One region of the Roseateles sp. P1_C1_2 genome, then DNA from elsewhere that is predicted to be linked to it. Evidence: predicted binding sites of a transcription regulator. Region 1 holds the regulator's gene; the other holds the start of a gene.

Evidence for each region. Region 1 encodes NrdR, which represses ribonucleotide reductase genes. Its sites were predicted from a motif close to CACNANATNTNGTG; they were not measured.
Region 2: AC1D2H_RS10755 (ribonucleoside-diphosphate reductase subunit alpha) is a predicted target of NrdR. The motif match lies at 12,105-12,118, and genes of this name have one in related genera.

Annotation. Positions count from the first base shown of each region.
Region 1 covers NZ_JBFUAB010000035.1:33,032-48,842, reverse strand. The annotation lists gene glyA (serine hydroxymethyltransferase) at 25-1,278, shown strand; gene nrdR (transcriptional regulator NrdR) at 1,290-1,733, shown strand; gene AC1D2H_RS28105 (GspH/FimT family pseudopilin) at 1,879-2,430, shown strand; gene AC1D2H_RS28100 (type IV pilin protein) at 2,530-3,003, shown strand; gene AC1D2H_RS28095 (pilus assembly FimT family protein) at 3,006-3,620, shown strand; gene AC1D2H_RS28090 (PilW family protein) at 3,620-4,354, shown strand; gene AC1D2H_RS28085 (PilX N-terminal domain-containing pilus assembly protein) at 4,351-5,685, shown strand; gene AC1D2H_RS28080 (type IV pilus modification PilV family protein) at 5,697-7,019, shown strand; gene ribD (bifunctional diaminohydroxyphosphoribosylaminopyrimidine deaminase/5-amino-6-(5-phosphoribosylamino)uracil reductase RibD) at 7,040-8,071, shown strand; gene ribBA (bifunctional 3,4-dihydroxy-2-butanone-4-phosphate synthase/GTP cyclohydrolase II) at 8,096-9,193, shown strand; gene ribH (6,7-dimethyl-8-ribityllumazine synthase) at 9,210-9,683, shown strand; gene nusB (transcription antitermination factor NusB) at 9,680-10,171, shown strand; gene AC1D2H_RS28055 (pyridoxal phosphate-dependent aminotransferase) at 10,179-11,357, shown strand; gene ybgC (tol-pal system-associated acyl-CoA thioesterase) at 11,354-11,752, shown strand; gene tolQ (protein TolQ) at 11,749-12,423, shown strand; gene tolR (protein TolR) at 12,424-12,858, shown strand; gene tolA (cell envelope integrity protein TolA) at 12,860-13,714, shown strand; gene AC1D2H_RS28030 (response regulator) at 13,733-15,004, opposite strand; gene AC1D2H_RS28025 (DoxX family protein) at 15,099-15,599, opposite strand; gene AC1D2H_RS28020 (HvfC/BufC family peptide modification chaperone) at 15,596-15,811, opposite strand, start outside.
Region 2 covers NZ_JBFUAB010000009.1:124,920-140,730, forward strand. The annotation lists gene aroE (shikimate dehydrogenase) at 1-196, shown strand, start outside; gene mtgA (monofunctional biosynthetic peptidoglycan transglycosylase) at 196-909, shown strand; gene AC1D2H_RS10710 (hypothetical protein) at 906-1,490, shown strand; gene AC1D2H_RS10715 (TlpA disulfide reductase family protein) at 1,487-2,008, shown strand; gene aroQ (type II 3-dehydroquinate dehydratase) at 2,125-2,571, shown strand; gene accB (acetyl-CoA carboxylase biotin carboxyl carrier protein) at 2,633-3,094, shown strand; gene accC (acetyl-CoA carboxylase biotin carboxylase subunit) at 3,104-4,453, shown strand; gene prmA (50S ribosomal protein L11 methyltransferase) at 4,502-5,389, shown strand; gene AC1D2H_RS10740 (zinc-ribbon and DUF3426 domain-containing protein) at 5,386-6,456, shown strand; gene AC1D2H_RS10745 (histone) at 6,838-7,437, opposite strand; gene AC1D2H_RS10750 (ribonucleotide-diphosphate reductase subunit beta) at 7,647-8,807, opposite strand; gene AC1D2H_RS10755 (ribonucleoside-diphosphate reductase subunit alpha) at 8,966-11,872, opposite strand; gene AC1D2H_RS10760 (sigma-54-dependent transcriptional regulator) at 12,355-13,803, opposite strand; gene AC1D2H_RS10765 (sensor histidine kinase) at 13,800-15,479, opposite strand; gene AC1D2H_RS10770 (PP0621 family protein) at 15,482-15,724, opposite strand; gene AC1D2H_RS10775 (cytochrome C assembly family protein) at 15,721-15,811, opposite strand, start outside.

The DNA.
Region 1 (15,811 bases):
CGCCTGACCTTCGGAACACCAGCCATGTTTGACCGCAACACCTCCACCCTCGCCCTGGTTGACCCCGAGATCTGGACCGCCGTCCAGAACGAGAACCGCCGCCAGGAAGACCATATCGAGCTGATCGCCAGCGAGAACTACACCTCGCCGGCCGTCATGCAGGCCCAGGGCAGCCAGCTCACGAACAAGTACGCCGAGGGCTACCCCGGCAAGCGCTACTACGGTGGCTGCGAGTACGTCGACGTCGTCGAGCAGCTCGCCATCGACCGCCTCAAGGCCTTGTTCGGCGCCGAATACGCCAACGTGCAGGCCAACTCGGGCTCGCAGGCCAACCAGGGCGCCTTCTTCGCGCTGCTGCAGCCCGGCGACACCATCATGGGCATGAGCCTGGCCGAAGGCGGCCACCTGACCCACGGCATGGCGCTGAACATGAGCGGCAAGTGGTTCAACGTCATCAGCTACGGCCTGGACGCCAATGAGGCGATCGACTACGACGCCATGGAAGCCCTGGCGCGCGAGAAGAAGCCCAAGCTCATCATCGCCGGTGCGTCGGCCTACTCCCTGCGCATCGACTTCGAGCGCTTCGGCAAGATCGCCAAGGAGATCGGCGCCTACTTCATGGTCGACATGGCCCACTACGCCGGCCTGATCGCCGCGGGCGTCTACCCGAACCCGCTGCCGCACGCCGACGTCGTCACGTCCACCACGCACAAGAGCCTGCGCGGCCCGCGCGGCGGCATCATCCTGACGAACGACGAGGCGATCGCCAAGAAGATCAACTCGGCCATCTTCCCCGGCATCCAGGGCGGCCCGCTGATGCATGTCATCGCCGGCAAGGCCGTGGCCTTCAAGGAAGCGCTGACGCCCGAGTTCAAGGCCTACCAGGAACAGGTCGTCAAGAACGCCAAGGTGCTGGCCGACACGCTGATCGAGCGCGGCCTGCGCATCGTCTCCGGCGGCACCGAGAGCCATGTCATGCTGGTGGACCTGCGCCCCAAGAACCTGACCGGCAAGGAAGCCGAGGCCATCCTGGGCGCCGCCCACATGACCTGCAACAAGAACGGCATCCCCAACGACCCGCAAAAGCCCATGGTCACCAGCGGCATCCGCCTGGGCACGCCGGCCATGACGACGCGCGGCTTCAAGGAAGAACAGGTGCGCGCCACGGCCCACCTGATCGCCGACGTGCTGGACAAGCCCCACGACGAGGCCAACCTCGCCGCCGTGCGCGAGAAGGTCGCCAAGCTGACGGCCGCCTTCCCGGTGTATCGCGGTTAAGCGGGCCTGCCATGCGCTGCCCGTTCTGCTCTCACACCGAAACCCAGGTCGCCGAGACCCGGGAGTCGGATGAGGGCGACGTCGTGCGGCGCCGGCGCCGCTGCCTGTCCTGCGACAAGCGTTTCACGACCTATGAGCGGGCCGACATCGCCATGCCCTCGGTCGTCAAGAAGGATGGGCGGCGCGCCGATTTCGATGCGGCCAAGCTGCGCGCCTCCATGCAGCTGGCCCTGCGCAAGCGGCCGGTCAGCGTCGAGCAGATCGATGCGGCCATCACTCGCATCGAGGAAAAGCTGCTCGCCAGCGGCGCGCGCGAGATTGCATCCACGCGCCTGGGCGAGTTGCTGATGCGCGAGCTCAAGCGCATCGACAAGGTCGCCTATGTGCGCTTCGCTTCGGTCTACCGCAGCTTCGAGGACGTGGACGAGTTCCGCCAACTGATCCGCGAGATCTGACTCCGGGTTGACCCTATCCCCCTTTGGAGGGGCACTGGGGGGATGGCACCGCCGCCCTCCCCCGTCGCTCCGCCCAAAGGAGGAAAGACGTCACGGTCCGCGCTTTCTAGAGTTCGTTCATTCGCAACGAACCCAGGGAGCCGACATGAACCGCACCGCCAACACCCGCCGTCAAAGCCGTGGTTTCACCCTCGTCGAGCTGTGCGCCAGCGTCGGCATCTGCGCCGCCCTGGTCGGCCAGGCGGTGCCCGCGATGGGCACGCTGCGCCAGCAGCAGCAACTGCGCGTCAGCGCCGACACCCTGGCCGGCGACCTGCGTCTGGCCCGCAGCGAAGCCGCCCGCCTGAGCGAATCGGTCTTCTTCCGCGTCAGCGGCAAGGGGGCCAACGCCTGCTACGTGGTCTACATCGGCGCCAAGGACGACTGCGATTGCGCCGGCGGCAAGGCCGTCTGCAGGAAGACCAGCAGCGCCGTCATCAAGACCGAGTGGCTGCCTGCAAGCCAGCCGGTGCGCCTCTCCAGCAATGCCGAGACGCTGCAGTTCCAGCACCAGCAGGGTCTGGTCACCCAGACCGGCAGCATCGAGCTCAGCCTGAACGGCGGCCAGGTCATCCGTCAGGTCGTGGCCATCACCGGCCGCGTGCGCAGCTGCTACGTGGGCGCTGAAAAAGTCAGCGGCATGCCCAGCTGCGCTTGAGCCCCCTTGTTCGTGGTGGCTGCCGACCAGCGGCACAACTCGGCAGACGAGCGGCAGAAATGTTACTGATCGTCGTGACGTACTGCCGAAAATCGGGCCATGCGCACCTGCCCCCGTTCGCGAAGCCAAGGCTTCACCCTGATCGAGCTGATGGTCGCGCTCGCCATCGCCGGCATCGTCGCGGCGATCGCCTACCCCGCCTACACCTCCCAGATGCAGCGTGGCCGCCGCGCCGACGCCATCTCGGCCCTCACGGCCGTCATGCAGGCGCAGGAGCGCTTCCGCGGCAATTCCGCCACCTATGCATCCACACTGGCCGCGCTGGGGGTGACTGTCTCGGACATCACGCCCCTGTACACCATCAGCTTGGCAGGCGTCGGCGCAGGTGGAACCTATGACACCGGCTATGCCGCAACGGCGACCCCCGTCGTCGGCAGCAAGCAGGCCAAGGACGTGACCTGCAAGACGCTGACGGTGACGCTGGTGGGCGCCACGCCCGTCTATTCGGCGACGGGCGATCCCAGCAACAGTGGCTCGGATCGCGTCACCACCAACGAATGCTGGCCTCGATAGCCATGAAGAAACACCTTCATGCCCTTAAGGCCCGCATCCTCGGCCTGACGCTGATCGAAATCATGGTCAGCCTCGGCATCCTGGGCGTCGTGCTGGCCATGGCCGTGCCGTCCATGGCCGACCTGCTGGAAAAGCGCCGCGTCACGGCCGCTGCCGAGGAGGTGGCGGGCATCCTGACGTACGCGAAGGCCGAAACGAACGCGACCAATTCGCTGCTCATCGTGCGATTCGACCCGGGTGCGAACGCGGGCATGAGCTGCGCCGCGGTCGTGACCACCGCGGGCCTGAACATCTGCGACTGCACCGCTGCGCCAGCCAATGTCTGCGACGGCACTTCCTCGAGGGTGTTGCGCCTGTTCCAGCTGCCCAGGAAGCATGTGCAGTTCGACGCCATTGCCACCTGGCCGCTGGGCGCGAGCAACTACATCAGATTCACACGCGACCAGAACACCGTGGGCATGAGCGATTTTCATGTCGACGTGGCGGGCCTGAAGAAGGGTTACACGCTGCGCGTCGAGGTCAACCCCGCGGGGCGCGTCAAGGTCTGCGCGCCGGCCGTGGCGGCGTCCGGCGCTGCGGCGTTCACCAAGATGAGTGGGTACGGCACATGCAGCTGATGACGACACATGCCAGGTCCGGCAAGGCTCAGCGAGGCGTGGGCCTGGTTGAGCTGATGGTCGGCATCACCGTCGGCCTGATCGTCACGGCCGGCGCGGCCGTGGTGGCCACGCGGCAGATCAACGAACACCGGCGCCTGATGCTTGAAGTGCAGATGCAGCAGGATCTGCGCATCGCCGGCGACTTGCTGCAGCAGGACCTGCGCCGCGCCGGTTACCGCGGCCTGCCCTCCAATGGCGTCTGGCAACCCGAACGCAATGCCGGCGCGACGCCTGCCAAGGAAGCGGCGTCCAGCCCCTACACCCAGTTGACGCAGAGCGCCGGCGGCCACGACCTCTACTACCGCTATGCCAGAACCAGTGGCGGCGTGCGCAACACGACCAACGTCGTGAAGGCCAACGAGCAGTTCGGCATCCGCTGGAACCAGGGCACCGAGTCGCTCTCCATCCAGCTCGGTTTCCTCGCCAATGGCCAGGCCAACTGGCAGCCCATCACCGATCCGGACGTGGTCCTGATCAAGGATTTCGTGCCGACCATCGTCACGCAGCAGATCCCGCTCGACGATCTCTGCGACCCCTCTTGCAAGGCTGCGGGCACCTGCCCGACCCAGACCGTCAGGCGCGTCGACTTCACGATCAAGGCGGTCGCCAAGTCCGACAGCAGCGTCGTGCGCACCTTGGTCGTCAGTGAGAAGCTGCGCGCCGACGACATCAGCGGGGCATGCCCGGCATGAAACATCAACATCCCATGCCGCAGGCCCGGCCCCAGCGCGGCGCCGCCACGCTGGTCGTGGTCATGGTGCTCTTCCTCGTCATGGCCCTGCTGGCTGCCTATGCCAACCGCAGCCTGATGTTCGAACAGCGCATCGCCGGCAGCTATTACCGCGCCAGCATGGCCCAGGAAATGGCTGAAGCGGGGGTGGAGTGGACGGTGGCCATGTTGAATGGCACGGCCATCGACGACAGCTGCGCCGCCGTCGCCACGGGTGGCACCCGCTTCGTCGACAAATATTTCAATGTCTCGGCCGCGGACCGCACCACGACCCCCAAGATCACGACGGTTCCGACGCCTCTGGCCGTCGATTGCTCCTCCAACGGCAGCGGCCTGGTCTGCCGTTGCCCGGTTCCCAATACCCGCACGCCACAGCCCTCCACGGCGCTGAGCGGTGCGCTGATCCCGAGCTTCGGCGTGGCGCTGGGCACTGACCCCCCGCCCAGCCTGCGCTACGGCAATTTCCTGCTGGATGGCAATGGCTGTTCGGACAGCAGTGTCGACAACTGCACCGGCACCAACTCGGAAGCGCGCAGCCAGACGGCCGCGGCGCTGGCCCTGCAGCAGGTCTCCGTCGCCTTCGTCGCTGCGGTGCCTTCGTCACCGGCGGCGCCGTTGACCGTCAAGGGCAACCTGACCACTTCCGGCGCTGGCGGCCTCGGCCTGCACAACACCGATGCGCGCACGGCCGGCCTGCTCGTCGTGTCCAGCGGCGTGGCGCCGACCTTGAACGACGACCGCATGGACAGCGTGCCTGGCACGCCGCCGGACCAGGCGCGTGTCTTCATGGACAGCTATCTGCAGAGCCTGCCGAACACCACGGAAGGCAACATCAAGTTCTTCCGCAACTTCATGGGCATGGCGCCGGCCCGCTATCCCAACCACCCCGCTGCGCGCGCCGTCAGCTGCACGGCCGGCAATTGCGGCACGGATCTGGTGAACGCCGTCAATGCAGGCAAGCGCATCCTGACGGTCAATGGGCCGATGGCCATCAGCGGCAATGTGGCCATCGGCACGGCGGCCGCGCCGGTGGTGATCGTCGTGAACGGTCAGGTGGACATCACCGGTCCGATGGAGTTGAACGGCATGCTGGTGGTGCTGGGCAACCTGAACTGGACCAACAACAGCCCGGCGGCCTCGCAGGTCACGGGCATGGTGGTGGTGCAGGGCAATATGGACGCCATCGGACGCATGGACATCATCTACCAGCAGGCCATCGCGAACGAGCTGCGCAACCGCCTGGGCAGCTATGCGCGCGTCTCGGGTGGCTGGATCGACAGCGACACCAAGTGACCCAGTCCGCCATGCCTAAGCTCCTGCACCCCCACGCCCTGCGCCGCGCCTCGCGCCGCCAGCGCGGCGTCACGCTGATCGAGGCCCTGGTGGCCTTGCTGGTGATGTCCTTCGGCATGCTCGCCCTCGTCGGCCTGATGAGCAATCTGCGCCGCGGCGGCGACCTGGCCAAGCAACGCAGCGAGGCCATGCGCATTGCCCGCGCCGAGATCGCCGGCCTGAAGGATTTTTCGGAACTGACCCGCACCGCGGCGACACCGGCAACTGCCCGGACCTACAGCGACATCGCCACCCCGGCGGCGGCTGCGTCAGCGGTCACCCCCGTCGACTCGAACACCGCCTACAACGTCACGCGCCAGGTCACGACGCTGGCCGACGCCCAGGCCAAGCTGGTCCGCGTCGGCGTGACCTGGACCGATCGCGCCGGCGACAACCAGTTCCTCAATCTGGACACCGTCATCGCGGCCGTCGACCCGCTGTTCAGCGCGGCCGTGGGCTTCACGCCGCCCGCCGGGCCGGTGACGCAGGGGGGGGGGCGCAACCCGGCCATCCCGCCCGGGGCCAAGCAACTGGACGGCAAGATCAGTGCCTTCTATCCGGACCGGTCGAGCAACCGGGTCTGGGTCTTCAACAACATCACCGGCGTCATCACCGGCAGATGCACGGATGCGGGCGTCGTGCAGTCGGCGCTGACGGCCGCCAACGTCTACGCCTGCCAGACCCCCATCCTCGGCTATCTGCTCAGCGGCGTGGTCCGCTTCTCCAACAGCAATCCGGCCAACCCGAGCGCGCCCGGTGGCACCGCCATTCCGCTGGGCGTGGCCCTCGTCGGCGGCAGCTATTCGCTGCCTCGGCTCAACGCCCAAGGCGCGCCGGTCATGAGCGGCGGCAACGTGGTGCTGGACAATTTTGTCGCCACACCGCCTGCACCGCCCGCGGCGCCGTTCGTGCCGGACTGCTTCCAGGATGCCCCCGCCAGCGCGCCCAGCGCCCAGCTTTTTGTCACCTACAACTGCATCGTCTACCCGGAAAGCGCCACGAAACTCTGGTCCGGCAGGCTGGAGCTGACGGGCATCAACCTCGGCACGACCGCCGCCGAATACCGGGTCTGCCGCTACAGCGCCGACTACAACGGCAGCGGCGGCATGTTCACCGCCGACTGGAAGAACCTGGAGAACGAAGAGCATCCGGACGTCTATGCCCGTGTCGCGACCTCGTTGACGCGCCAGAACTTCCTGGTCATCCGCGGCGACCTGACCTGCCCCACGGCGCCTGCCGTCAGCCCCGCCACCGGCGTGTTCGCCGACTACTCGACCCTGCAGCTGCAACCTTGACCGCTGGCTAGACTGGCGGCATGAATTCGCCCGCAATCACGGCGGCGCTGCAGCGAGCGCTCTCCCTGGCCGAGCAGGCCATCGGCCTGACCGACCCGAATCCCCGAGTCGGCTGCGTCATCCTGGCGCCCGACGGCCGGGAGCTCGGCGCCGGCCACACCCAGCCGGCCGGCCAGGCGCACGCCGAAGTGATGGCCCTGCGCGACGCCGCTGCGCGCGGCCACGACGTGCGCGGTGCCACGGCGGTGGTCACCCTCGAGCCCTGCTCCCATCACGGCCGCACGCCGCCCTGCTGCGACGCGCTGATCGACGCCGGCATCGCGCGCGTCGTCGCGGCTGTCGAGGACCCGAATCCCCAGGTTGCCGGCCAAGGCCTGGCGCGCCTCAAGGCCGCCGGTCTCCGGGTCGAACTCGCCGACCCCGCCAGCGCCGAAGCGGCCAGCGAGCTCAATATCGGCTTCTTCTCGCGTATGCGGCGCGGCCGACCCTTCGTGCGCCTGAAGTCGGCCATCTCGCTCGATGGCCGCACCGCCCTGCCCGACGGGCGCAGCCAATGGATCACCGGCGAAGCGGCCCGCACCGATGGTCATGCCTGGCGCCGCCGTGCCGGTGCCGTGCTGACCGGCATCGGCACCGTGCTGGCCGACGATCCGCGCCTGGACGTGCGACTCGTACCCACGGCCCGCCAGCCGCTGCGCATCGTGCTCGACCCCCAGGGCCGCATGCCGCCCGGTGCGCGCATCCTGCAGCCGCCCGGTGAGGTCCGCGTCATCGGCCCCGGCCGGTCCGATCTCGCGGCGCTGATGGCCGAACTGGGCAGCCAGGGCATCAACGAACTGCATGTCGAAGCCGGCCCGACGCTGTCCGGCGCCCTTCTCGACGCCGGCCTCGTCGATGAGCTGTTGATCTACCAGGCGCCGATGCTGATCGGCGAAGGCCGCCCGCTTGCGGCACTGCGCTCGCTGCCCGGTTTGGCCGACGCCCGTCGCTGGCGCTTCATTGAGGCCACACAAGTCGGCCAGGATCTGCGCTTGCGGCTGCGTCTGACCTAGGGTCGCCACCTACAATCACCGGCTATGCCCATCTCCCCCATTCCCGAGCTGGTGGCCGAGCTGGCCGCCGGCCGCATGGTCATCCTCGTCGACGAGGAAGACCGCGAGAACGAAGGCGATCTCGTGCTGGCGGCCGACCTCGTCACGCCCGAAGCCATCAACTTCATGGCCCGCTACGGCCGCGGCCTGATCTGCCTGACCCTGCCGCGCGAGCATTGCGAGCGCCTGCAACTGCCGCCGATGACGCGCCGCAACGGCACCCAGCATGGCACCGCCTTCACGGTGTCCATCGAGGCCGCGACCGGCGTCACGACCGGCATCTCCGCCGCCGACCGGGCCCGCACCGTGCAGGCGGCCGTGGCACCTGAGGCCAAGGCCAGCGACCTCGTCCAACCCGGCCACATCTTCCCGTTGCAGGCCCAGGATGGCGGCGTGCTGATGCGCGCCGGCCATACCGAGGCCGGCTGCGACCTCTCCCGCATGGCCGGCCTGTCGGCCACCTCCGTGATCTGCGAGATCATGAAGGACGACGGCACCATGGCCCGCCTGCCCGACCTCGAGATCTTCGCGGCCGAGCATGGCCTGAAGATCGGCACCATCGCCGACCTCATCGAGTACCGAAGCCGCCACGAAAGCCTGATCCAGCGGGTAGCCGAGCGGCGCCTGAACACGGCCCAGGGCGAGTTCGATTGCCAGGTCTTCACCGACCGCACCGGCGGCACCCACCTGGCGCTCAGCCACGGCCAGTGGACGCCCGACAGCGAAGTCCTCGTGCGCGTTCACGAGCCGCTGTCGGTCCTGGACCTGCTGGAAGCCGGCGCCTGCGGCCATTCCTGGGGCCTGCCCGCCGCGCTGGCCGCGGTCAAGGCCAGCGCCGGCGGTGTGGTCGTGTTGCTGAACTGCGGCGAGGACGCCGCTGGCGTGCTGGCCCGCGTGCAGGCCTGCGAACCCGCACCCGCCAGCAAGGGTGCGATGGACCTGCGCACCTATGGCGTCGGTGCCCAGATCCTGAAGGCCCTGGGCGTGCACCGCATGCGCCTGCTCGGCAGCCCGCGCCGCATGCCGAGCATGGCCGGCTATGGTCTCGAAGTGACCGGCTTCACCGCCCCTCCCAACTGCTGACCCCGAAAGGCCCGAGATGCAAGATTCCGAACCCGGCCTGCCCAGTTTCGAGGGCGCACTCGATGGCAGCGAGCTGACCATCGCCATCGTCCAGGCGCGCTTCAACGACGCCATCACCTCGTCGCTGGCCAGTGCCTGCCTGGCCGAGCTGTCGGTGCTGGGCGTGCCGACCGAGGCCATCCGCCACATCACCGTGCCCGGCGCACTCGAGGTGCCGCTGGCCCTGCAGGCCCTGGCCGAGAGCAATGACTTCGACGCGCTGATCGCGCTGGGTTGCATCATCCGCGGCGAGACCTACCACTTCGAGCTGGTCGCCAACGAGAGCGGCGCGGCCGTGACCCGCGTCGGCCTGGACCATGGCGTTCCGATCGCGAACGCCATCCTGACCGTCGAGAACGAAGCCCAGGCCTGGGCCCGCGCCGAACCCAAGGGCCGCGATGCCGCCCGCGTCGCCGTCGAGATGGCCAACCTGCTGAAAGAGATCGAGTGAACGCACCCCAGAAGACCGCCTCCAAGACGGCCACCAAGCCCGGTGCCAAGCGCGCCCCCGCCAAGTCGGCGCGCCGCCGCTCGCGCGAGGCCGCGGTGCAGGGCCTCTACCAGTGGCTGCTGACCGGCGAGGACCTCGGTGCCATCACGGCCCTGGGCCGCGAGCAGGACGGCTATGCCAAGCTCGACGTCAAGCACTACGACGCACTGCTGGCCGGTTGCGTCGCCGAGGCCGCCGACCTCGACGCCATCCTGTCGCGCCACGTCGACCGCAAGACCACCGAGCTCTCGCCCATCGAGCACGCCATCCTGATGATCGGCGCCTACGAGCTCAAGCACTGCATCGACATCCCCTACCGGGTGGCCATCAACGAGGCGGTCGAGCTGGCCAAGTCCTTTGGCGGCACCGACGGCCACAAGTATGTGAACGGCGTGCTGGACCGCGCGGCCGGCGACCTGCGCCCGACCGAGGTCGCTGCCAAGCGCTGATCAAGCCGTGAAGTTGGCCGCCCGGCTCGACCGCATCGAGCCCTTCTATGTGATGGAGCTGGCCAAGGCCGCGGCCCAGGTCGCGGCCGGCCCCTTGTGCGACCCAGCCCAGGGTGGTCGGCGCATGATCCGCCTCAATATCGGCGAGCCCGACTTCGGCGCCGCGCCCGCGGTGCGTGAGGCCGTGGCCCGCATCGCCCAAGGTCCGACGCCCTATACCGACGCCCTCGGCCTGCCCGCGCTGCGCGAGGCGATCTCGCGCTGGTACGGCCAGCGCTTTGGTCTCGACATTGCGCCGGCCCGCATTGCCGTCACCGCCGGTGCTTCAGCGGCCCTGCAACTCGCCTGCCTCGCTCTCTTCGAGCGCGGCGACGAGGTGCTGATGCCCGACCCCTGCTATCCCTGCAACCGCCACTTCGTGACGGCCGCCGACGCGACGCCACGGATGCTGCGCACAGGCCCGGCCGAACGCTTTCAGCTCGATGCCGACCAAGTGCGCGAAGCATGGACACCGGCGACGCGCGGCGTGCTGCTGGCTTCGCCCAGCAACCCCACCGGCACCTCCATCGCGCCCGAGGTGCTCGCCGACATGGTGGGCTTCGTGCGCGAGCGCGGCGGGGTCACGGTCGTCGATGAGATCTACCTGCCGCTGAGCTACGAGGCGCATTTCGGCCACAGTGCACTGGCCCTGGGCGAGGACGTCATCTCGGTCAACAGCTTCTCCAAATACTTCGGCATGACGGGCTGGCGCCTGGGCTGGCTGGTGCTGCCCCCGGTCCTTGTTCCAGCCATCGAGCGCCTGGCGCAGAACCTCTACATCTGCCCGTCCACGCTGGCCCAGAAGGCGGCCCTGGCCTGCTTCGAGCCCGAGTCCATCGCCGAATTCGAACGCCGCCGCGCCGTGCTGCGCGAGCGCCGTGACTTCATCGTGCCGGCCCTCAACGACCTCGGCTTGACCGTGCCCGTGCCGCCCGATGGCGCCTTCTATGCCTGGATGGACATCAGCCGCTTCCACGCCGACAGCTGGGCCTTTGCTCATGAGCTGCTGCAGAGCGCCCAGGTCGCGTTGACGCCTGGCCGCGACTTCGGCCTGGCCGATCCGCAGCGCTGGATGCGCCTGTCCTTCGCCTCATCCATCGAAGACCTGCACGAGGCCGTCGCTCGCCTGCGCGAGGTGCTCGCATGAGCGACTTCCAGTTCCCCATCCGCGTCTACTGGGAAGACACCGACGCCGGCGGCATCGTCTTCTACGCCAACTACCTGAAGTTCTTCGAGCGCGCCCGCACCGAGTGGCTGCGCGCGGCGGGCGTCGAGCAGCACCAGCTGCGCGAGGACACCGGCCTCATCTTTGTCGTTGCCGCCACCAGCCTTCGCTATGTCGCGCCGGCCAGGCTCGACGACCTGTTGACCGTCACCGTCGAACCCGAACCGGCCGGCCGCGCCAGCCTTGTCGTGCGCCAACGCGCGCTGCGCGGCGACACGCTGCTGTGCGAAGGCGAGATCCGCATCGGCTGCGTGCGCGCCGACGACCTGAAACCCCAACGCCTGCCCGACTCGGTCGTCGCAGCGATCACCGCATGAACCAAGACCTCTCCATCGTCTCCCTGATCCTGCACGCCAGCTTCGCCGTGCAGCTCGTCATCGCGGGCCTGCTGCTGGTGTCGCTCGCGAGCTGGAGCGTCATCTTCGGCAAGCTGATCGGCCTGGGCCAGATCAAGCGCCGCAACGACGCCTTCGAGGCCGAGTTCTGGAGCGGCAAGAACTTGAACGACCTCTACCAGTCGGTCGGCAGCCGCACGGACGGCGCACCGCTGGAACGCATCTTCGCCTCCGGCATGCGCGAGTTCCTGAAGCTGCGCGAGAAGCGCGTCACCGACTCGGGCGCCCTGCTCGACGCCGCCCGCCGCGCGATGCGCGCCAGCTTCCAGCGCGAGCTCGACGCGATGGAGCACAACCTGTCCTTCCTCGCCTCGGTCGGTTCTGTCTCACCCTATGTCGGCCTGTTCGGCACCATCTGGGGGATCATGCACGCCTTCGTCGGCCTGTCCAATCTGACGCAGGTGACGCTGGCCACCGTCGCGCCCGGCATCGCCGAAGCCCTGGTCGCCACGGCCATCGGCCTGTTCGCGGCCATCCCCGCCGTGCTGGCCTACAACCGCTTCGCACGCCAGATCGACCGCAGCGCGATCACGCTGGAGACCTTCATCGAGGAGTTCTCCAACATCCTGCAGCGCAACGCGACGCAACACTAAATGGCCGCCATCTCCTCCCGGGGCGGCCGCCGGCGCCGCACGATGAACGAGATCAACATGGTCCCGTTCATCGATGTGATGCTGGTGCTGCTCATCATCTTCATGGTCAGCGCGCCGCTGATCACGACGGGCCTGGTCGACCTGCCCAGCGTGGGCAAGAGCCGCCAGCAGCCCGAGCACGTCATCCAGATCATCGTCGGCACCGACGAGAAGCTGAAGATCAAGGTCGACCAGCTCGAGCCCGAATCGATCCCCAGCAACCGCCTGGCCGAGCGCGTCAAGAAGGCCCAGGGCAAGGACGCCACCAGCCCCGTCGTCATCTCGGCCGACAAGAACGTCAAGTACGAGGCCGTCGTGCAGGTCATGGACGCGCTGCAGCGCGCCGGCATCCAGCGCGTCGGTCTGGCCGTGAAGAGCGGTGCCTCGGCCAAGTGAAATGAACGCTGTCCTGCGTCCTCCTGAAGCCGCCGGCCTCGGCCGCGGCCTCACGCTGGCCCTGGTCGCCCACGGCCTGCTGATCCTCGCGCTCAGCTATGGGCTGAACTGGCACAGCGACGCCTCGCCCGCCTTCGAGGCCGAGCTGTGGTCGGCCGTGCCCCAGATCGCCGCGCCGCGCGAGGAGGCGCCGCCGGAACCGGAACCCGAAGCGCCCAAGCCCGACACCCGCGCCCAGCAGCGTGCCGCGGAAGAAGCGGCCGCCGAGCAGCGCGAGGCCGAGATCGCCATCGCGAAAGAGAAGAAGCGCAAGGAAGAAAAGGCCCGCGACGAGGCCGCCAGGCTCGAGCGCGAGAAGGCGGCCAAGGAGAAGGAAGCCAAGGACAAGGCCGCGAAAGAGAAGGCGACCAAGGAAGAGCAGGATCGCGTCAAGAAGGACAAGGCCGCCAAGGACGCCAAAGAGGCGAAGGAAGCCAAGGACGCCGACGCCAAGCGCGAGGCGCTGCGCCAGGAGAACCTGCGCCGCATCCAGGGCATGGCCGGTGGCACGCCCGGTTCGACCGGCGCTGCGGCGCAGAACTCTGCGCCGTCCGCCGGCTATGCGGGCCGCATCAAGGGCAAGATCCGCCCGCTCATCATCTATGCCGACGACGGTGCTGCCAACCCGACGACCGAGGTGCAGGTGACGCTGGGGCCTGACGGCCGCATCCTGGGCAGCAAGGTGCTCAAGGCCAGCCCCGATGCGGACTGGGACCGCGCCGTGCTGCGCGCCATCGAGAAGGCCGAGACCCTGCCGCGCGACGTCGACGGCCGCGTGCCGCCGGTCCTGATCCTGACCTTCCGCCCGCGCGAATAGCCCTGCAGGCCCGAGGCCTCAAGCCTCCATCGAGATCGGCCGTCCCGGCAGCACCCGGCTCAGTTCGTCGGCCAGTGCCTGAAGGTCCATGGGCTTGCTGAGGAAGCCGTCCATGCCGGCTTTCAGGCAGGCATTGCGGCGCAGAGCCGTGTCGCCGGCAGTGGCGGCAACGATGGGGAAAGGCGGCAGGTTGCCGACGCGCTGCAGGGAGCGCAGATGCTCGCTGGCTTCCAGGCCGTCCATGACCGGCATGTCCACGTCCATCAGCACCATGTCGGGCGGCTCGTCACAGCAGGAATCGAGCGCCTCGATGCCGTCACCGGCCACGACCACTTCATAGCCCAGGGCCTCAAGCTGACCCCGCGCGACGATCTGGTTCACGACGTTGTCGTCGACGACGAGCACGCGTCGATGCTCCTGCACGTACAGCGGCGTGGGCGATGTCAGCCGCGACAGGGCCGTCGACGTGCGGGTATCGACATGCGCGGTGAAGCGCTCCAGTTCCAGCGGGCTGAGCGGGAGCACCCGGATGTCGACCGGGCACTGGCGCCGAAGGCGCAGGGTGTCCGAACCGGAGACCACGGCCAGCACCGTCCAAAGGCTGGGCAGGGCCTGGGCGATCTGTTCGAGCAGAGGCAGCTCCTGGCCGTCGTGCTCCGCCGCGATCATCAGCATCGGGGCTCGCGTCGCGGAGGTCGCCGCCACGGCCTCCTCGAGCCGCTCGAAGGTCACCACATGCCAGCCCAGCTGCCGCAACCTCGTCTCGACCGAGTCCAGCGCGCCGGGCAGAGGGCTGACCAGCCATGCCACCGAACCCGCGGCGTTCGGCAGGTGTTCGAAGGCCGCTTCCTCAGCGGCCACTTCACCGCCCAGTGAGATGACCAGTCCGTCAAGTCCGGCGTCGACGAACTGGACCGAACCGGCGGTGACCGGACAGGGCGCGTCTGCTCTTGCAACCAGCCCTTCAGCCTCCTCGGAAACAAGTTGCAGACGCTGCAGCACGCCCACGACATCGGAGGGGCGATGCACCCCCGTGCCGGCCGCGTGGATGACGATGCTGCTGCGGCCATAGACCGGCGGCTCGACTTCCGCGCTGAACATGACGAAACCGGACTCGAAGCAGTCGACGATGCCGAGCAATATCCGGTGGATGCCGGCACGCAGATAGGGCCCAGGATCATGAAGCTCGAGGTGTGGTCCGCGATAGTCGAAGTAGGCAACCAGCCCCTTCCTTCTGGCGTACGGCAGCACGTCGCGCGCACTCTGGGTGAACAGCTCTGAAAACTCCATGGACGGACCGTTGCTAACTGTCCGTCAGACTAGGTCAAACCCAGTTGCCCTGTCGTTTCCAAATGTCGCCGCCGCTTACAGCAGCGGCCCGGCCTCAACGCCCGCGGCCAGCCGCCCGGTTCATGATCACGCGATCGACGGACCAGCGTCCCGCCCCCCACAGCGCAATGGCCAGGGCCAGCACGCCCCACAGCGTGTGCTGAGCCAGGCCGGCGGGCGACAGGTCCTCTGCCGGCAGCGAAAGCGCCGCCATCAGGTTGACAACGAACAGGCCCACGCCGGCGAAGCGACCCGCCAGGCCGAGCACCAGCAACACCGGGATCACCAGTTCGCCCGCCGTGCCCATGTAAGCGGCCAGCACCGGCGGCAGCAGCGGCACCTGGTAGTAGTCGTTGAACAGCGCCAGCGTCGCCGACCAGTCATGCAGCTTGACGAGGCCGGAAGCCCAGAAGACCTTCGCCACATAGAGCCGCGCCGCCAGCAGCGCGAGCGACTGCAGGTGGCTCACCAGCGTGTCCAGCGGCGCCGGCAGGCGGGTGGGCTGCAGGCCGGGGTCGGTGAAGGCGCGCAACGCGGTGGTGATCAGAGCTTTCATGGTGTCGTGGTCCGGTTCGAGGGTGTCGACCTGACCTCATGCAGCCAGGCATTCTGAAGCGCGGCTTGCAGCCAGGCGCCGAAATCGAAGTCGGTTTCAGCCCCGGAACCTTTCACTGCGGCGGCTTCGAGCGCGGCGGAAAGATTCACTTCGTCGAGCAGCGCCTGCACGAAGACGGCTTCTGCTTCCGGCAAGGCCTGCCATTGCCCGCG
Region 2 (15,811 bases), on a different contig from region 1:
GCCCGGCGCCCTGGCCCTGGACATGATGTATGGCCCCAAGGCCCAGGGCTTTCTCGACTGGGCCGCCGCCCACGGCGCCGAACCGCGCGACGGCCTGGGCATGCTCATCGAGCAGGCCGCCGAGGCCTTTTTCTTCTGGCGTGGCCTGCGCCCCGACACGGCGCCGGTGCTCACCGCGCTGAGGTCTTCGCTGTGATCCGGCACATTGGCCGCCTGGTCGCCGTGCTGGCGCTCGCGGTGCTGTGCCTGCAGCTCTGGTTTGCCGGCCGCATCCTGCTGATGCGCTTTGTCGCGCCGCAGTCGACCAGCTTCCAGCGCAGCGAGGCGGTGCGCCTGCTGAAGGAGAAGCAGCAGGTCGCCTGGAGCCAGCAATGGGTGGACGACGCCCAGCTGGCCAGCACGCTCAAGCGCGCCGTCATCGCCAGCGAGGACGATTCCTTTGCTGAGCACGGCGGCGTCGATTGGGACGCCCTCAAGGGCGCCTGGAAGAAGAACGAGAAGGCTCAGGCCCGCGCCGAGGCGCGCGGCAAACCCACCGCCAAGGTCATCGGCGGCTCGACCATCACGCAGCAACTGGCCAAGAACCTCTTCCTCTCCGGCGAGCGCACGCTGCTGCGCAAGGGCCAGGAGCTGATCCTGACCTTGATGCTGGAAGGCCTGCTGGACAAGCGCCGCATCCTGGAGATCTATCTGAACAGCGTCGAATGGGGCGAAGGCCTGTTCGGCGCCCAGGCCGCGGCCCGCCACTATTTCCACACCGACGCGGCCCGGCTCGGCGCCTTCGAGGCGGCGCGGCTGGCGGTGATGCTGCCGGCACCCAAGCGCTTCGAGCGCCAGCCGGGGTCGGCCTATGTGATGGGCCGAGCCGGCATCATCACCAGCCGCATGAACAGCGCCCAGCTTCCATGAGCGATTCGGAAGAGATTGCGGCCGCGGCCGCCCGACTCATCGTCGACGAAGGCATGGACTGGGGACCCGCCAAGCAGCGCGCCGCGCGTGACCTGGGCGCGCCACGAGCCGCCCTGCCCGGCAATGACGAGGTCGAGGATGCCGTGCGCGAGCACATCGCCATCTTCCATGCCGACACCCAGCCCGGCGAACTGCGCGCCCTGCGCGAACTGGCCGCGCAGTGGATGACGCGGCTGGCGGAGTTCCGCCCCCATCTGACCGGCGCCGTCTGGCGAGGCACGGCCACCCGCCTGTCCAACGTCCATCTGCAGCTGTATTGCGATGACAGCAAGGCCGCCGAGATCGCGCTGCTGGATCGCGGCATCAACTTCGACGTGGCAGAGACGACGGCGGGCCGCGGGCGGCAGATCGACATGCTCATCCTCGACGCGCCCTGCGCCGCCCTGGGCGAGCGAGTGACGTTGTGCCTGACCATCCTGGACTTCGACGATTTGCGCGGCGCCCTCAAGCCCGATGCACGCGGCCTGACCGAGCGCGGTGACCTCGGTGCGCTGCAAAACCTGCTGGATGCCCCCGAATGAGCCCGATCACCCGACGCATCCTCCTGACCAGCGCCGGCCTCGGCGCCGCCACGCTGGGCGCCTCCTTCGCCTGGCGCAAGCTGAACCCACCCCAGTCCTCGGCCCTCGCCCAGGCCTTCTGGGCGCGCCGCTTCCCTGGCCTGGACGGCCAGGAGCTGGACGTCGCCCGCTGGCGCGGCCAGCCCCTGCTCGTCAATTTCTGGGCGACCTGGTGCCCGCCCTGCGTCAAGGAACTGCCCGAGATCAACCAGTTCTATAAAGAAGCCAAGGGCAAGGGCTGGCAGGTGCTGGGGCTGGCGGTGGACCAGTTGGACCCGGTCAAGGCCTTTCTGCAGAAGACCCCGCTGGACTTCGCTGTCGCGCTGGCCGGTCCGGAAGGCCTGGGCTTGGTGCGCGAGCTCGGCAATCCGGCCGGCGGCCTGCCTTTTTCGGTGGTCTTCGACGAAACTGGCGAGATCAGCTGGCGCCGTCTGGGCGTCAGCCGCCTCGAAGAGCTGCGCCAGCTGGCGAACAGCTGAGCCACCCCGAGAATTTCCCTATCCAGCGGGAAATCGGCGGCAAAACGCGTAAAGTTCGCCCTTCCTCAATTTAGTGGCCGCTCTCTAGACCCTAGGGCCTGGCAGCTGCCACGTGTTTGATGCAAGTTCTTGTCCTGCATGGCCCCAACCTCAACCTGCTTGGCACCCGCGAGCCCGAGGTCTACGGCGCGCAGACTCTGGCGCAGATCGACGCTGAACTCGGCGCGATCGCCTCAGAAGCCGGCGCCACGCTGAGCAGCTTCCAGAGCAACCACGAAGGTGCTCTGGTCGACCGCATCCAGGCCGCGCGCACCGACGGCACTCACTTCATCATCATCAATCCGGCCGCCTACACCCACACCAGCGTCGCCATCCGCGACGCGCTGGCGGCCGTGGCCCTGCCCTTCATCGAAGTTCATTTGTCCAATATCCACCGCCGCGAGGCCTTCCGCCATCACAGCTATATGAGTGAACTGGCGGTGGGCGTCATCTGCGGCCTCGGCGCGAACGGCTACCGCCTCGCGCTGCGCCACGTCCTCGAATCGTTGGAAGCCGGCGCCTGACCTCCGGTCTCGCGCCGCCTTTTCCTTTTCTCCCACAACAACAACACCGCCTGGAGCCAAGATGGACCTTCGCAAGCTCAAAACCCTGATCGACCTGGTTTCGGAATCCAATATTTCCGAACTGGAAATCACCGAGGCCGACGGCAAGGTCCGCATCGTCAAGGCCGACCCGGCCGCCGCCGTCGCCATGCAGCCGGTCTATGCCGCCGCCCCGGCGCCGGTCGCCCATGCGCCGGCCCAGGTCGCCGCGCCCGTGGCCGCCGCCGCTCCGGCCGCGCCCGTCGAAACCGGCCACATCGTCAAGTCGCCCATGGTCGGCACCTTCTACCGTGCCTCCAGCCCCAACGCCAAGCCGTTCGCCGACGTCGGCCAGCAGGTCAAGGAAGGCGAGGCCATCTGCATCATCGAGGCGATGAAGATCATGAACGAGATCGAGGCCGACAAGACCGGCACGATCACCAAGGTGATGTGCGAGAACGGCCAGGCCGTCGAGTTCGGACAACCGCTGTTCGTGATCGAGTGAGGCCACTCGATGTTTAAGAAGGTTCTTATTGCGAATCGCGGAGAGATCGCTCTGCGCATTCAACGAGCGTGCCGAGAACTCGGCATCAAGTCCGTCGTCGTCTACTCCGAGGCCGACCGCGACGCCAAATATGTGCGCCTGGCCGACGAGGCTGTCTGCATCGGCCCCGCACCCTCGGCCCAGAGCTACCTCAGCATGCCGGCCATCATCGCGACGGCCGAGGTGACCGACGCCGAGGCCATCCACCCTGGCTACGGCTTCCTGAGCGAGAACGCCGACTTTGCCGAGCGCGTCGAGCGCAGCGGCTTCACCTTCATCGGCCCGACGCCCGAGTCCATCCGCATGATGGGCGACAAGGTCTCGGCCAAGCAGGCCATGATCCGCGCCGGCGTGCCCTGCGTGCCCGGCTCCGAGGGCGCCCTGCCCGAGGACCCCAAGGAGATCATCAAGATCGCCCGCTCGGTGGGCTACCCGGTCATCATCAAGGCGGCCGGCGGCGGCGGCGGCCGCGGTATGCGTGTCGTGCACACCGAAGCGGCCCTGGTGCACGCGGTGCAGACGACGCGCGCCGAAGCGGGTGCCGCCTTCGGCAACCCCGAGGTCTACATGGAGAAGTTCCTCGAGAACCCGCGCCATGTGGAGATCCAGATCCTGGCAGACACCTTCAAGAACGCCGTCTGGCTGGGCGAACGCGACTGCTCCATGCAGCGCCGCCACCAGAAGATCATCGAGGAAGCGCCGGCACCCGGCATCCCGCGTCGCAACATCGAGAAGGTGGGTGACCGCTGCGCGGCCGCCTGCAAGAAGATGGGCTACCGCGGCGCCGGCACCTTCGAATTCCTCTACGAAAACGGCGAGTTCTTCTTTATCGAGATGAACACGCGCGTGCAGGTGGAGCATCCGGTCACGGAGATGGTCACCGGCATCGACATCGTGCAGCAGCAGATCAAGATCGCCGCCGGCGAGAAGCTGCCGTTCACGCAGCGCCAGATCGAGATGCGCGGCCATGCCATCGAGTGCCGCATCAACGCGGAAGACCCGGTCAAGTTCGTGCCGTCGCCTGGTCGCATCACGATGTGGCACGCCCCCGGCGGCCCCGGCGTGCGCGTGGACTCGCACGCCTACACGAACTACTTCGTGCCGCCCAACTACGACTCCATGATCGGCAAGATCATCGTCCACGGCGACACACGCGAGCAGGCCCTGGCCCGCATGCGCATCGCGCTGAGCGAGACGGTGGTCGAAGGCATCCAGACCAACATCCCGCTGCACCGCGAGCTGATGGCGGACGCCAAGTTCATCGAGGGTGGCACCAGCATCCATTACCTGGAAGGCTGGATGGCTGCCCACAAGCGATGAGCCCAGGGCGGGTCTCGGCAGTCGCGGGACAATAGGCGCATGAGTCATTTGTTTGAACTTGCGCTGGTGTGCCGCGAGGCCGATGTCGAGATCGTCAGCGATGCGCTGATGGAGATCGACGCGCTCGCCGTCTCCGTGGAGGACGCCGACGCTGACACCGACGCCGAGCACGCCCTGTTCGGCGAGCCCGGCATGCCGGCACCCAAGGCCGGCTGGGAACGCTCGGTCGTGAAGGCGCTGTTTCCCAGCGAGCCCGACGCCACCGAAGCTGCCACGCTGATCCTGGCCCAGGAGTGGGCCGCGGACGTGCATGTGCAGGCCATCCAGGCCGTGCCCGAGCAGGACTGGGTGCGCCTCACGCAAAGCCAGTTCGCACCCGTGGAGATCACGCCCGAGTTCTGGATCGTGCCCAGCTGGCATGAGGCGCCGCCGCAGGCCCAGCGCGTCATGCGCCTGGACCCGGGCCTGGCCTTCGGCACCGGCACGCACCCGACGACGCGCATGTGCCTGCGCTGGATCGCGACCCACGTTCAAGCTTGGACTCGCGTGCTGGATTACGGCTGCGGCTCCGGCATCCTCGCCATCGGCGCGGCCCTGCATGGCGCCCGCGACATCGACGCGGTCGACATCGACCCGGCCGCCATCACCTCCTCGCGCGACAACGCGACGGCGAACAACGTCAAGTTCAATCCCGGCCTGCCTGAACTGGCCCAGGGCGAGTACCCGCTGGTCATCGCCAACATCCTGGCCACGCCACTGAAGCTGCTGGCCCCGCTGCTCTGCGCCCATGTCGCGCCGGGTGGCGACCTGATCCTGGCCGGCATCCTCAGCCGCCAGGCCGACGAGCTGAAGGCAGCCTATGCGCCCTGGTTGAAGCTCGAAGTCACGGACGAAGAAGATGGCTGGATCCTGATGACGGCCCGGCGCCCGGCATGAGCCTCGCGACGCGCTGCACCGCCTGCGGCACGATCTTCAGGATCGTCGAGGACCAGCTGCGCGTCTCCGACGGCTGGGTGCGCTGCGGCCGCTGCGCCGAGATCTTCGACGCCCGCGAACTGCTGTTCGACATCGAGCGCGACGCGCCGCCACCATGGCCGGCGCAATACGCACCCGCCGCCATGGCGCCTGAACCGGAGCCGCTGCCACCGCCACCGCCGCCTGCTGCGCCACCACCACCGGCCTACACACCGCCGCCGGATTGGATGCCGCCGCCCGAACCCGAGCCGCGCGCCGAGGCCCTGCCCACCGGCTGGCCTTCCGAGTTCGGCAGGAACGAGTCCAGGCCCGAGCCCCGCTGGGTGGAGGATGACCGGGTCGCCGAGGCGGCTGCCGAACCCGCACCCATGGTGGCCCGTGATGCCGAGCCCGAACCGTCCATGGCCGAGATGGCGCCCATCACCGCAGAGCCCGCCGAGCGGCCCGGCAAGCCTGCGAAGCCGGCCAAGGCAGTCAAGCCAGCCAAGGCGCCCAAGACGGCCAAGGCCCAACCCGGGGTGCCCGAGTTCATGCGCCAGGCCGAAAGCAGCGCGCGCTGGAATCGCCCGGCCGTGCGCGTGGCGCTCGGCGCCGTTTCCCTGTTGCTTGCCTTGCTGCTGGGCCTGCAGGTCACGCTGCACTTCCGCGACGCCATCGCGGCGCTGCACGCACCCCTGCGTGAACCCCTGCGGGCGCTTTGCGGCATTGCCAGTTGCGAGGTCAAGCCGTGGCGCCGCATCGAGGCGCTCAGCATCGATGCCACGTCGCTCAGTCCGGTGGGCACCGGCAGCTACAAGCTCAGCCTGTCGCTGCGCAACAAGACCGGCGTCGACGTCGCAGCGCCCTGGGTGGAGCTGAGCCTCAGCGACGCCAACGGCGTGCCGTTCGCGCGCCGTGTGCTCGGCCCGGAGACCTTGACGCCCGCGTTGACCCAGGTCAATGCCGAATCCGAACAGGCGCTGAGCCTGGTGTTCGGCACGGGCGGGCAAAAGGTCAGCGGCTACAGCGTCAACATATTCTACCCCTGAGCGCGGCGGCGTCCGACACCGCAGTCATCGCGGGGTCTTGATCTTCATCGCCGCGCCAATGGGAAAGACGCAGAGCCCCGTGCGAGTCCTCGAGACTTGAGCGCTTCGGCCAACGTCATGCGTCAGTCGGGACACGCTGTCGTGCTGCGGGGAGAGAGGCCGGGAGTCTGCGCCCGGGATCAAAGTTAGGCCCTCGCAGCGGCAGCAGCTGTAGGACCAGGCCGCATCGCCGGCAAGAGGCGTCAGCAGATGCATCCGCGCCCACTTGGACGAGTGCGCCGGCAATAAAAAAACCCGGCACCGAAAATTCGGTGCCGGGTGTCTGATTCGCCGGGATCCGGGTGGACAAGCCACCCGGAGACGAGTCAGCGGATCGCCTGATTAGGGCTTGTTGCCGGTCGGGAAGGGCCAGGCAGCTTGCGGGCTCAGCGCGGTCTTGGCCGCAGGAGCGGTCGCAGCAGCGGCAGGCTTGGCAGCAGGGGCAGGCTTGGCGGCAGCCTTCTTCGGAGCAGCGGCCTTCTTGGCAGCAGGCTTCGCAGCGGGCTTGGCGGCAGGCTTGGCAGCAGCCTTCTTGGGAGCAGCAGCCTTCTTGGCCGGAGCAGCCTTCTTGGGAGCAGCAGCCTTCTTGGCGGGTGCAGCCTTCTTCGGTGCGGCCTTCTTGGCAGCAGCCTTCTTAGGAGCTGCAGCCTTCTTGGCCGGAGCGGCCTTCTTCGCCGGAGCAGCCTTCTTGGCCGGAGCGGCCTTCTTTGCCGGAGCAGCCTTCTTGGCCGGAGCGGCCTTCTTTGCCGGAGCGGCCTTCTTTGCCGGAGCAGCCTTCTTGGCCGGAGCGGCCTTCTTCGCCGGAACGGCCTTCTTCGCCGGAGCGGCCTTCTTGGCCGGAGCGGCCTTCTTGGCCGGAGCAGCCTTCTTGGCCGGAGCGGCCTTCTTGGCCGGAGCGGCCTTCTTCGGTGCGGCCTTAGCCGGGGTCTTCGCAGTTGCCATGGTTTTCTCCTTGATCAAGTGGAAAAGTCACCGTCCCGCACGGACCGGTCCGTGCAGATACGGTTATTCACCGTCCGAGAGTCGCTCAGGAGGAACGCCTCGGTACGGTGAATCGGATCGCCATGCAGCCCCGCCACCTCAAGGGTGCTGATGCGGGTTTCGCTCGGTGACTGCATTGGCCAGGTCTTGATCTTGTGATGGCTGAGACTTCAGTCCCAGCTCAGGGCCCCGCCTGATTGGTACTCGATGACACGGGTCTCGAAGAAGTTGCGTTCCTTCTTCAAGTCGATCATCTCGCTCATCCAGGGGAAGGGATTTTCTTCGTTAGGGAACAGGGCTTCGAGGCCGATCTGCACCGCGCGACGATTCGCGATGAAGCGCAGATAGCCCTTGAACATCGAGGCGTTGAGGCCCAGCACGCCACGCGGCATGGTGTCCTCGGCGTAGCGATATTCCAGCTCGACGGCCTTCAGGAACAGCGCCTTGATCTCGGCCTTGAACTCGGCCGTCCAGAGGTGCGGGTTCTCAAGCTTGATCTGGTTGATCAGGTCGATGCCGAAATTGCAGTGCATGGACTCGTCGCGCAGTATGTACTGGTACTGCTCTGCCGCACCGGTCATCTTGTTCTGGCGGCCCATCGCCAGGATCTGCGTGAAGCCGACGTAGAAGAACATGCCTTCCATCAGGCAGGCGAAGACGATCAGGCTCTTCAGCAGCGTCTGGTCGGTCTCGGGCGTGCCGGTGTTGAAGTTCGGGTCCATGATCGCGCCGATGAAGGGGATCAGGAACTCGTCCTTGTCACGGATGGACTGGACTTCGTTGTAGGCGTTGAAGATCTCGCTCTCGTCGAGACCGAGCGACTCCACGATGTACTGGTAGGCGTGCGTGTGGATCGCTTCTTCGAAGGCCTGGCGCAGCAGGAACTGACGGGCCTCCGGCGCCGTGATGTGGCGGTAGGTGCCCAGCACGATGTTGTTGGCGGCCAGCGAGTCGGCGGTGACGAAGAAGCCGAGGTTGCGCTTGATGATGCGGCGCTCGTCTTCGGTCAGGCCGTTGGGATCCTTCCAGAGCGCGATGTCGCGGCTCATGTTCACTTCCTGCGGCATCCAGTGGTTGGCGCAGGTGGCGAGGTACTTCTCCCAGGCCCACTTGTACTTGAACGGCACCAGCTGGTTGACGTCGGTCTGGCCGTTGATGATGCGCTTGTCGGCGGCACGCACGCGACGCGCGGTCGTGGGTTCACCGGACAGCTGGGGAGCGGGGATGGAGATGCTGGCGGCTTCGCGCGACGCTGTCGCCGAAGGCATGGCCGCGAGAGGCTTCGCGGTGTGGGTATCAGTGGACTTCAGGTCTTCGTCCCAATCCAGCATGGTGTGCTTCCTATCACTTCTAATTATCGGCAGTGCTTGTGCAAATCAACAAGAACTAGCTGCGGCTATTTGCATCATTCGCGCAAAGTTTGTTGCGCGTGGGCATCGAAAACAGGAGGTGCGCACTTGTCTATACAAGTACACACCTCCACTTCGACTTACTGGCAGGCCTCGCAGCCGGGGTCGTCGATGGCGCAGAACTTCATGTCGGTGGCCGGCAGTTCGGGCTCGACGACAGCGATCGGTGCAGCCGCAGCAGCCATCACCGGCGCCGCGCTGGACGACACCGAGTTGAGCTGGCCCGAGCGCGTGACCGTGCTCTTCTCGGCCTGTGTCGCGCTGATGGTGCGCAGGTAGTAGGTCGTCTTCAGGCCGCGCTGCCACGCCAGCTTGTAGGTCTCGTCGAGCTTCTTGCCCGATGCGCCGGCCATGTAGATGTTCAGGCTCTGCGCCTGGTCGATCCACTTCTGGCGGCGCGAGCCGGCTTCGATCAGCCACACGGTGTCGACCTCGAAGGCCGTCGCGTACAGCGCCTTGATGTCCTCGGGCACGCGGTCGATGCGGCGCAGCGAGCCGTCGAAGTGCTTGAGGTCCATGACCATCACGTCGTCCCACAGGCCCAGGGCCTTCAGGTCACGCACCAGCGATTCGTTGATGACGGTGAACTCGCCGGACAGGTTGGACTTGACCGACAGATTGCCGAAGCAGGGTTCGATCGACGCGTCGACGCCAATGATGTTGGAGATGGTGGCCGTCGGCGCGATGGCGATGCAGTTGCTGTTGCGCATGCCGAAGGTGGCGATGCGGCCGCGCAGCGAATCCCAGTCCAGCGTCGTCGAGCGGTCCACGTCGACGTAGCCGCCGCGGGCTTCGGCCAGCAGGTCGAGCGAGTCGATCGGCAGGATGCCGCGGTCCCACAGCGAGCCCTTGTACGAGGAATAGCGGCCACGCTCTTCGGCCATCTCGGTCGAGGCCCAGTAGGCGTGATAGCAGACGGCTTCCATCGAGCGGTCGGCGAACTCGACGGCAGCCTGGCTGGCGTAGGGCGTGCGCAGTTGATACAGCGCGTCCTGGAAGCCCATGATGCCCAGGCCGACCGGACGGTGGCGCAGGTTGGAGTCGCGGGCCTTCTTGACGGCGTAGTAGTTGATGTCGATGACGTTGTCGAGCATGCGCATGGCCGTGCGCACCGTCTTCTTCATCTTGACCTGGTCGATGGCGCCATCCTTGATGTGCTGGGCCAGGTTGACGGAGCCGAGGTTGCAGACGGCGATCTCGCTGTCGTTGGTGTTCAGCGTGATCTCGGTGCACAGGTTGCTGGAGTGCACGACGCCGACATGCTGCTGCGGGCTGCGCACATTGCAGGCGTCCTTGAACGTGATCCAGGGGTGGCCCGTCTCGAACAGCATCGACAGCATCTTGCGCCACAGGTCCTTGGCCGGCATGCGCTTGAAGAGCTTGATCTCGCCGCGGTCGGCCTTGGCCTCGTAGGCCGTATAGGCCACTTCGAAGGGCTTGCCGAACAGGTCATGCAGGTCCGGGCAGGTGGAGGGGCTGAACAGCGTCCAGTCGCCGCCTTCGAGGACACGCTTCATGAACAGGTCGGGAATCCAGTTCGCCGTGTTCATGTCGTGGGTGCGGCGGCGGTCGTCGCCGGTGTTCTTGCGCAGGTCCAGGAACTCTTCGATGTCGAGGTGCCAGGTTTCCAGGTAGGCGCAGACGGCGCCCTTGCGCTTGCCGCCCTGGTTCACGGCGACGGCCGTGTCGTTGACGACCTTCAGGAAGGGGACGACGCCTTGCGACTTGCCGTTGGTGCCCTTGATGTGCGAGCCGAGCGCACGCACCGGCGTCCAGTCGTTGCCCAGGCCACCGGCAAACTTGCTCAGCAGCGCGTTCTCCTTCAGGGCCTCGTAGATGCCGTCGAGGTCATCGCTGACCGTCGTCAGGTAGCAGCTCGACAACTGCGAGCGGCGCGTGCCGGCGTTGAAGAGGGTGGGCGTGCTCGACATGAAGTCGAAGCTCGACAGCACTTCGTAGAACTCGATGGCGCGCGCTTCGCGGTCGATCTCGCCCAGCGCCAGGCCCATGGCCACGCGCATGAAGAAGGCCTGCGGCATCTCGATGCGCTGGTCTTCGATGTGCAGGAAGTAGCGGTCGTACAGCGTCTGCAGGCCGAGGTAGTCGAACTGCAGGTCGCGTTCGGCCTTCAGCGCGGCGCCCAGCTTGGCCAGGTCGTACTGCCCCAGCTTCTCGTCCAGCAGCTCGGCCTTGATGCCCTTCTTGATATAGCCGGGGAAGTACTCGGCATAGCGCTGGGCCATCTCGCCCTGCAGCACCTCGCCGCCGATGATCTCGCGGCGGATGGTGTGCAGCAGCAGGCGGGCGGTGGCGCGGCTGTAGCCGGGGTCCTTCTCGATCAGCGTGCGGGCGGCCAGGATGGCGGCCTTGTAGACCTCGTCGATGGCGACGCCGTCGTACAGATTGCGCATGGTCTCGGCCAGCACGGGGTCGGGTTTGACGTCGGCGCCGAGGTTCTCGCAGGCGGAGACGATCAGCGACTTCAGCTGGCCGAGATCCAGCGGACGACGCTCGCCGCCGTCCACCACCATCAGCTGCGGCTCGGCCGCGCGCGTGGCCTCGCCCTGGGCGGCACGCTCCTGGGTGCGGCGCTCGCGATACAGCACATAGGCGCGGGCGACTTCGTGGTTGCTGCTGCGCATCAGGCCCAGTTCAACCTGGTCCTGCACATCTTCAATATGGAAGGTGCCGCCGCTCGGACGCGAACGCAGCAGGGCGCGCACGACGTTCTGGGTCAGCTGCTCCACCGTCTCGCGCACGCTGGCCGAGGCTGCACCGCTGGTGCCGTGCACGGCCAGGAAGGCCTTCATCAGCGCGACGGCGATCTTGCTCGGCTCGAACGAGACCACGGCACCGTTGCGGCGAATGATCTGGTAGGCCTGGTAGGTCGTCAGCGTGGGGGCGCTGGGAGCGGACGCGTCGGATCCAAACGCGACCGGTGCAGCGGGAATGGCTTGGGCCTGACCCGTGGCGGCTTCATGCAGCATGAGGAGATCCTTTATCGAGAAATGACGGGCAAATGCGCGGCAGCAACCCGGAGGTCGGGCCAGCGCATGGTGCGTAGCTTCAGTGGGGTGTTTCGTCCCTGCCGGTCCATTGCCAGGCCGGTGTTCCGGCTTGGGCCTCGGGCGCTTTGCTGCGGTGGCCAAGCCACTGCAAACAGCAAATCCGAGGGGAAGGTCATGGGGTCGACTGGGTTAGCAGGATATCACGAAGGGACACTATATCTATGGGCCGAAGACCCCTCAAGCACTACCCCTAGTGTCAAACCCTGGGCGTGATTCCGCTGGAAAAATGCCCGGCGCGCGCCTTTGTCCGATCAGATCGGGGCTCATGGCCGACAACCCGCATCAACACTGGGCTGGCGGGTCGAAGCGGCCCGCAAAGCCGCGCCAACGCTAGGCCCGGACAAGCACCCGACAGCCACGCTGCAGATTCAAGCAGGGCAAATCCCGAGAAGGTTTTTCGTTCAACTGTCACCCGCCGAGATCGCCAACCGCGCCATGCGGTAGCGGATCTGGCGCAGCGACAGCCCGAGGCTGGCCGCCGCCGCCGTGCGGTTGAAGCGGTGCAGCTCCAGGGCCCGCAGCAGGATGGCGCGCTCGACCTCGTCGAGATAGCGCGCCAGGTCCGATGGCAGCTCCTCGGGCAGGGACACGCCCTCGACGACGGGCGCTGCCTCGATGGGGAGGTCCAGGGCGGCGAACTGCGACTCGCTGCGGCCTTCATCGAGCAGGGTGTCGGGCAGGCCGAGATCGTCGGCGTCTATCCACTCACCGCCGGCCAGCGCCAGCGCGCGGTGCAGCAGGTTCTCCAGTTCGCGCACATTGCCGGGGAAGGCATAGCGCGACAAGGTCTGCAGCGCGCCCGCCGTCAGCCGCGGCGCCGGCGAGACACCAGCGTCCTGGGCGATGCGCGTCAGCACCCGCGTGCTGATCAGGCCCAGGTCCTCCAGCCGCTCGCGCAGCGGCGGCACCCGGATTTGGATGACGTTGAGGCGGTAGAACAAGTCCTGACGGAAGCGGCCCGCCGCGACCTCGGCGGACAGGTCCTTGTGCGTCGCGCTGAGGATGCGCACATTGATCGGCGTCTCGGCGGTGGCGCCGACCGGTCGCACCGAACGCTCCTGGATGACGCGCAGCAGCTTGCTCTGCATGGCCAGCGGCAGGTCGCCAATCTCGTCGAGGAAAAGCGTGCCGCCGTCGGCCGCCTGGAAGAAACCCTCGCGGTCCTCGTTGGCACCGGTGAAGGCGCCCTTGCGGTAGCCGAAGAACTCGGCCTCGAGCAGGTTCTCGGGAATGGCGCCGCAGTTGACGGCGATGAAGCCCTGCTCGGCGCGCACGCCGTGGTCGTGGATGGCCCGCGCCACCAACTCCTTGCCGGTGCCGGACTCGCCCTGCACCAGCACGGGCGCCATGCTGCGCGCCACCTTGTCGATCAGCGACCGCACCGCGCGGATGGCGGGCGATTCACCGACCAGGCGCAATGCCGACGCGGGAGTCGCCACGCCTTTCTCTTGCGCTGCCGGCGCCGGCTCGGGCGCCACGCGGCCCAGGGCCGATCCGACGACGAGGCGGAACTGGCGCAGGTCCACCGGCTTGGTCAGATAGTCGTAGGCACCGGCCTTCAGGGCCTCCACGGCGTTCTCGGCCGAGCCGAAGGCGGTGATGACGATGGCCTTCTCGGGCCGCCCGGCCTGCTCCAGCCAGCGCAGCAGCGCCAGGCCCGAGCCGTCGGGCAGCTTCATGTCGGTGATGACGGCGCTGTAGGTCTGGGCCTGCAGATGCGCGAGCGCCTCGGCCACCGTGCCGGCGCTGTCGATCTCATAGCCTTCGCGCAGCAGCGTCAGCTCGTAGAGCGTGCGCAGATCGGGCTCGTCGTCAACGACCAGCAGGCGCGGGGGCGAAGCAGTAGTCATGCAGGGGCAGATGAGGGCGTGCGCAGCCGAACGCGGAACTCGTTGGCCGCCGCGTCGGTGGCGCGGCGGTAGTCGATGCGGGCACCATGGCGCTCGCACAGCTCACGGCAAATATAGAGGCCCAGGCCCGAACCGCGGCTGCGGGTCGAGAAGAAAGGCTCGAACAGATGGCGCTCGATCTCGTGCGGCACCGGCGCGCCCGCGCTGCGCACGAGCAGGTCCAGCGTATCGCCGTGGCGCTCGAGGCTCGCCTGGATGGCGCCCGCGCCCGGCTCGGCATGGCGGTGCGCGTTGTCCAGCAGGTTGACCAGCACGCGGCGCAGATGCTCGGCGTCGAACAGGCCCACCAGGCCCGGCGCGGCGATGTGCAGCCGGAAGCGGCTCTGGGCACCGGGCTCGACGCCATTGACGCGAACCCAGTCCTCGCTGGTCTCCTTCACCAGGGTGCTGACGTCCAGCGGCTGGGTGTCGGGCTGCATGCCGGGTGCGAGTTCGCTGACGTCATCGACCAGGCGCTTGAGCCGCTGCACATTGGAAGCCACCATCTTGGTCAGCTGCTCGGCGCGGCCGCCCGCCACGTCCTCGGCCAGCAAGGCGTTCGCCTGCGCGATGGCCGCCAGCGGGTTGCGGATCTCGTGCGCAATGCCCGCCGACACCCGGCCCATGGCGGCCAGCTTCTCCTGGCGGGTGCGCGCCAGCAGCTCGCGGTTGTCCTCGACGAAGAGCACGCACAACTCCTCGCTGCCCTCGCGCTGGCGGGTGAAACGCAGCCGCAGGCGCAGGCTGCGCGCAGCACCGTTGTCCAGCGCGAGCGCCACGTCGACCTCCGCGCCCGCATCGCCGGCGCTGCTGCCATGAGCCTGCTCCAGGGCCAGCACCAGCGGCTGCCAGTCGGCGCGGCCGCGCAGCTGCCAGCTCAGCTCGCCGCTGGCGGCGCCGAGCAGGCTGCGTGCGGCCGGGTTCATCGCCCGCACGCGCCCGCGCCGGTCGACGACGAGGACGCCCTCCTGCATCTCGTCGATGACGAGGCGGTTCAACTGCTCCTGCTGGCGCGCGAGCGCGAGGCTGCCGCGCGCGGCCTTTTCCTCGCGGGCCAGGCGGGCGCTGAGCTCGCTGGCCAGCAGGCTGACGGCGAACAGGCCGCCCCCCACCAAACCGGCCTGCGTCGTCTTCAGGCCCACGTCGTTGCCCGACAGCAGCGACCAGCCCGCCGCAGCCAGCAGGCCCAGCGTCGCGATCGCGGCCGTCGCCAGCGCCAGCAGCCGCGGGCTCAGCACGGCCGCCATCAGCACCGGCATGACGAACAGGGCGCCGTAGTTCACGCCGCTCGGGTCCAGCGCGTGCAGCACGCCGAACAGGATCAGGTCCACGCCGATGGCGCTCCACCAATGTGGGCTGCTGATGCGCGCGAGGCTGCGCGCGGACGCCCCGCGCCGCAACTGCGGCAGCAACCAGAGCGCCAGCGCCGCCAGCGCATAGGAGACGCTGAGTGCCAGCGTCGAGCGCGCCGGCGGCGTGCCCAGGATGGCCGAGATCAATTGCGCCGCGACCAGGGCCAGGCCCAGGGCGGCGCGCGCCGACAGGAAGGCGCGGTAGAGGCGCTCGAACGAAGCACTGGCCTCGACCGGCGGCTCCGCCGGCGGCTGCTCGACGAACCAGCTCCCCGCGCCGGTCACCTTCAGGCCTGGCCCTGGCGGGCCTCGAAGCTGCTGCGGTGGCCCGCGCTGCAGAATACGCCACCCTTGCCCGGCAAGGCTTCATCGGCCGGCAGGTGCATGCCGCATTCGGCGCAGCGCAGCATGGGGCGCGGCGGTGCGGGCGGCTGCGGCTTGCCCGCCTCGGGCTCGCGCGGCCTGGCGCGCTTGGCACCCAGCACGAAGAAGAGCACGGCCAGCCCCAGCAGCAGCAGCAGGTACTTCATGCGCCGCCTCCGTTGACACCGCGCTGCAGGATGACCTCCAGCACGAAGCGCGAACCGGCATAGGACAGCAGCAGCAGGGCGGCGCCG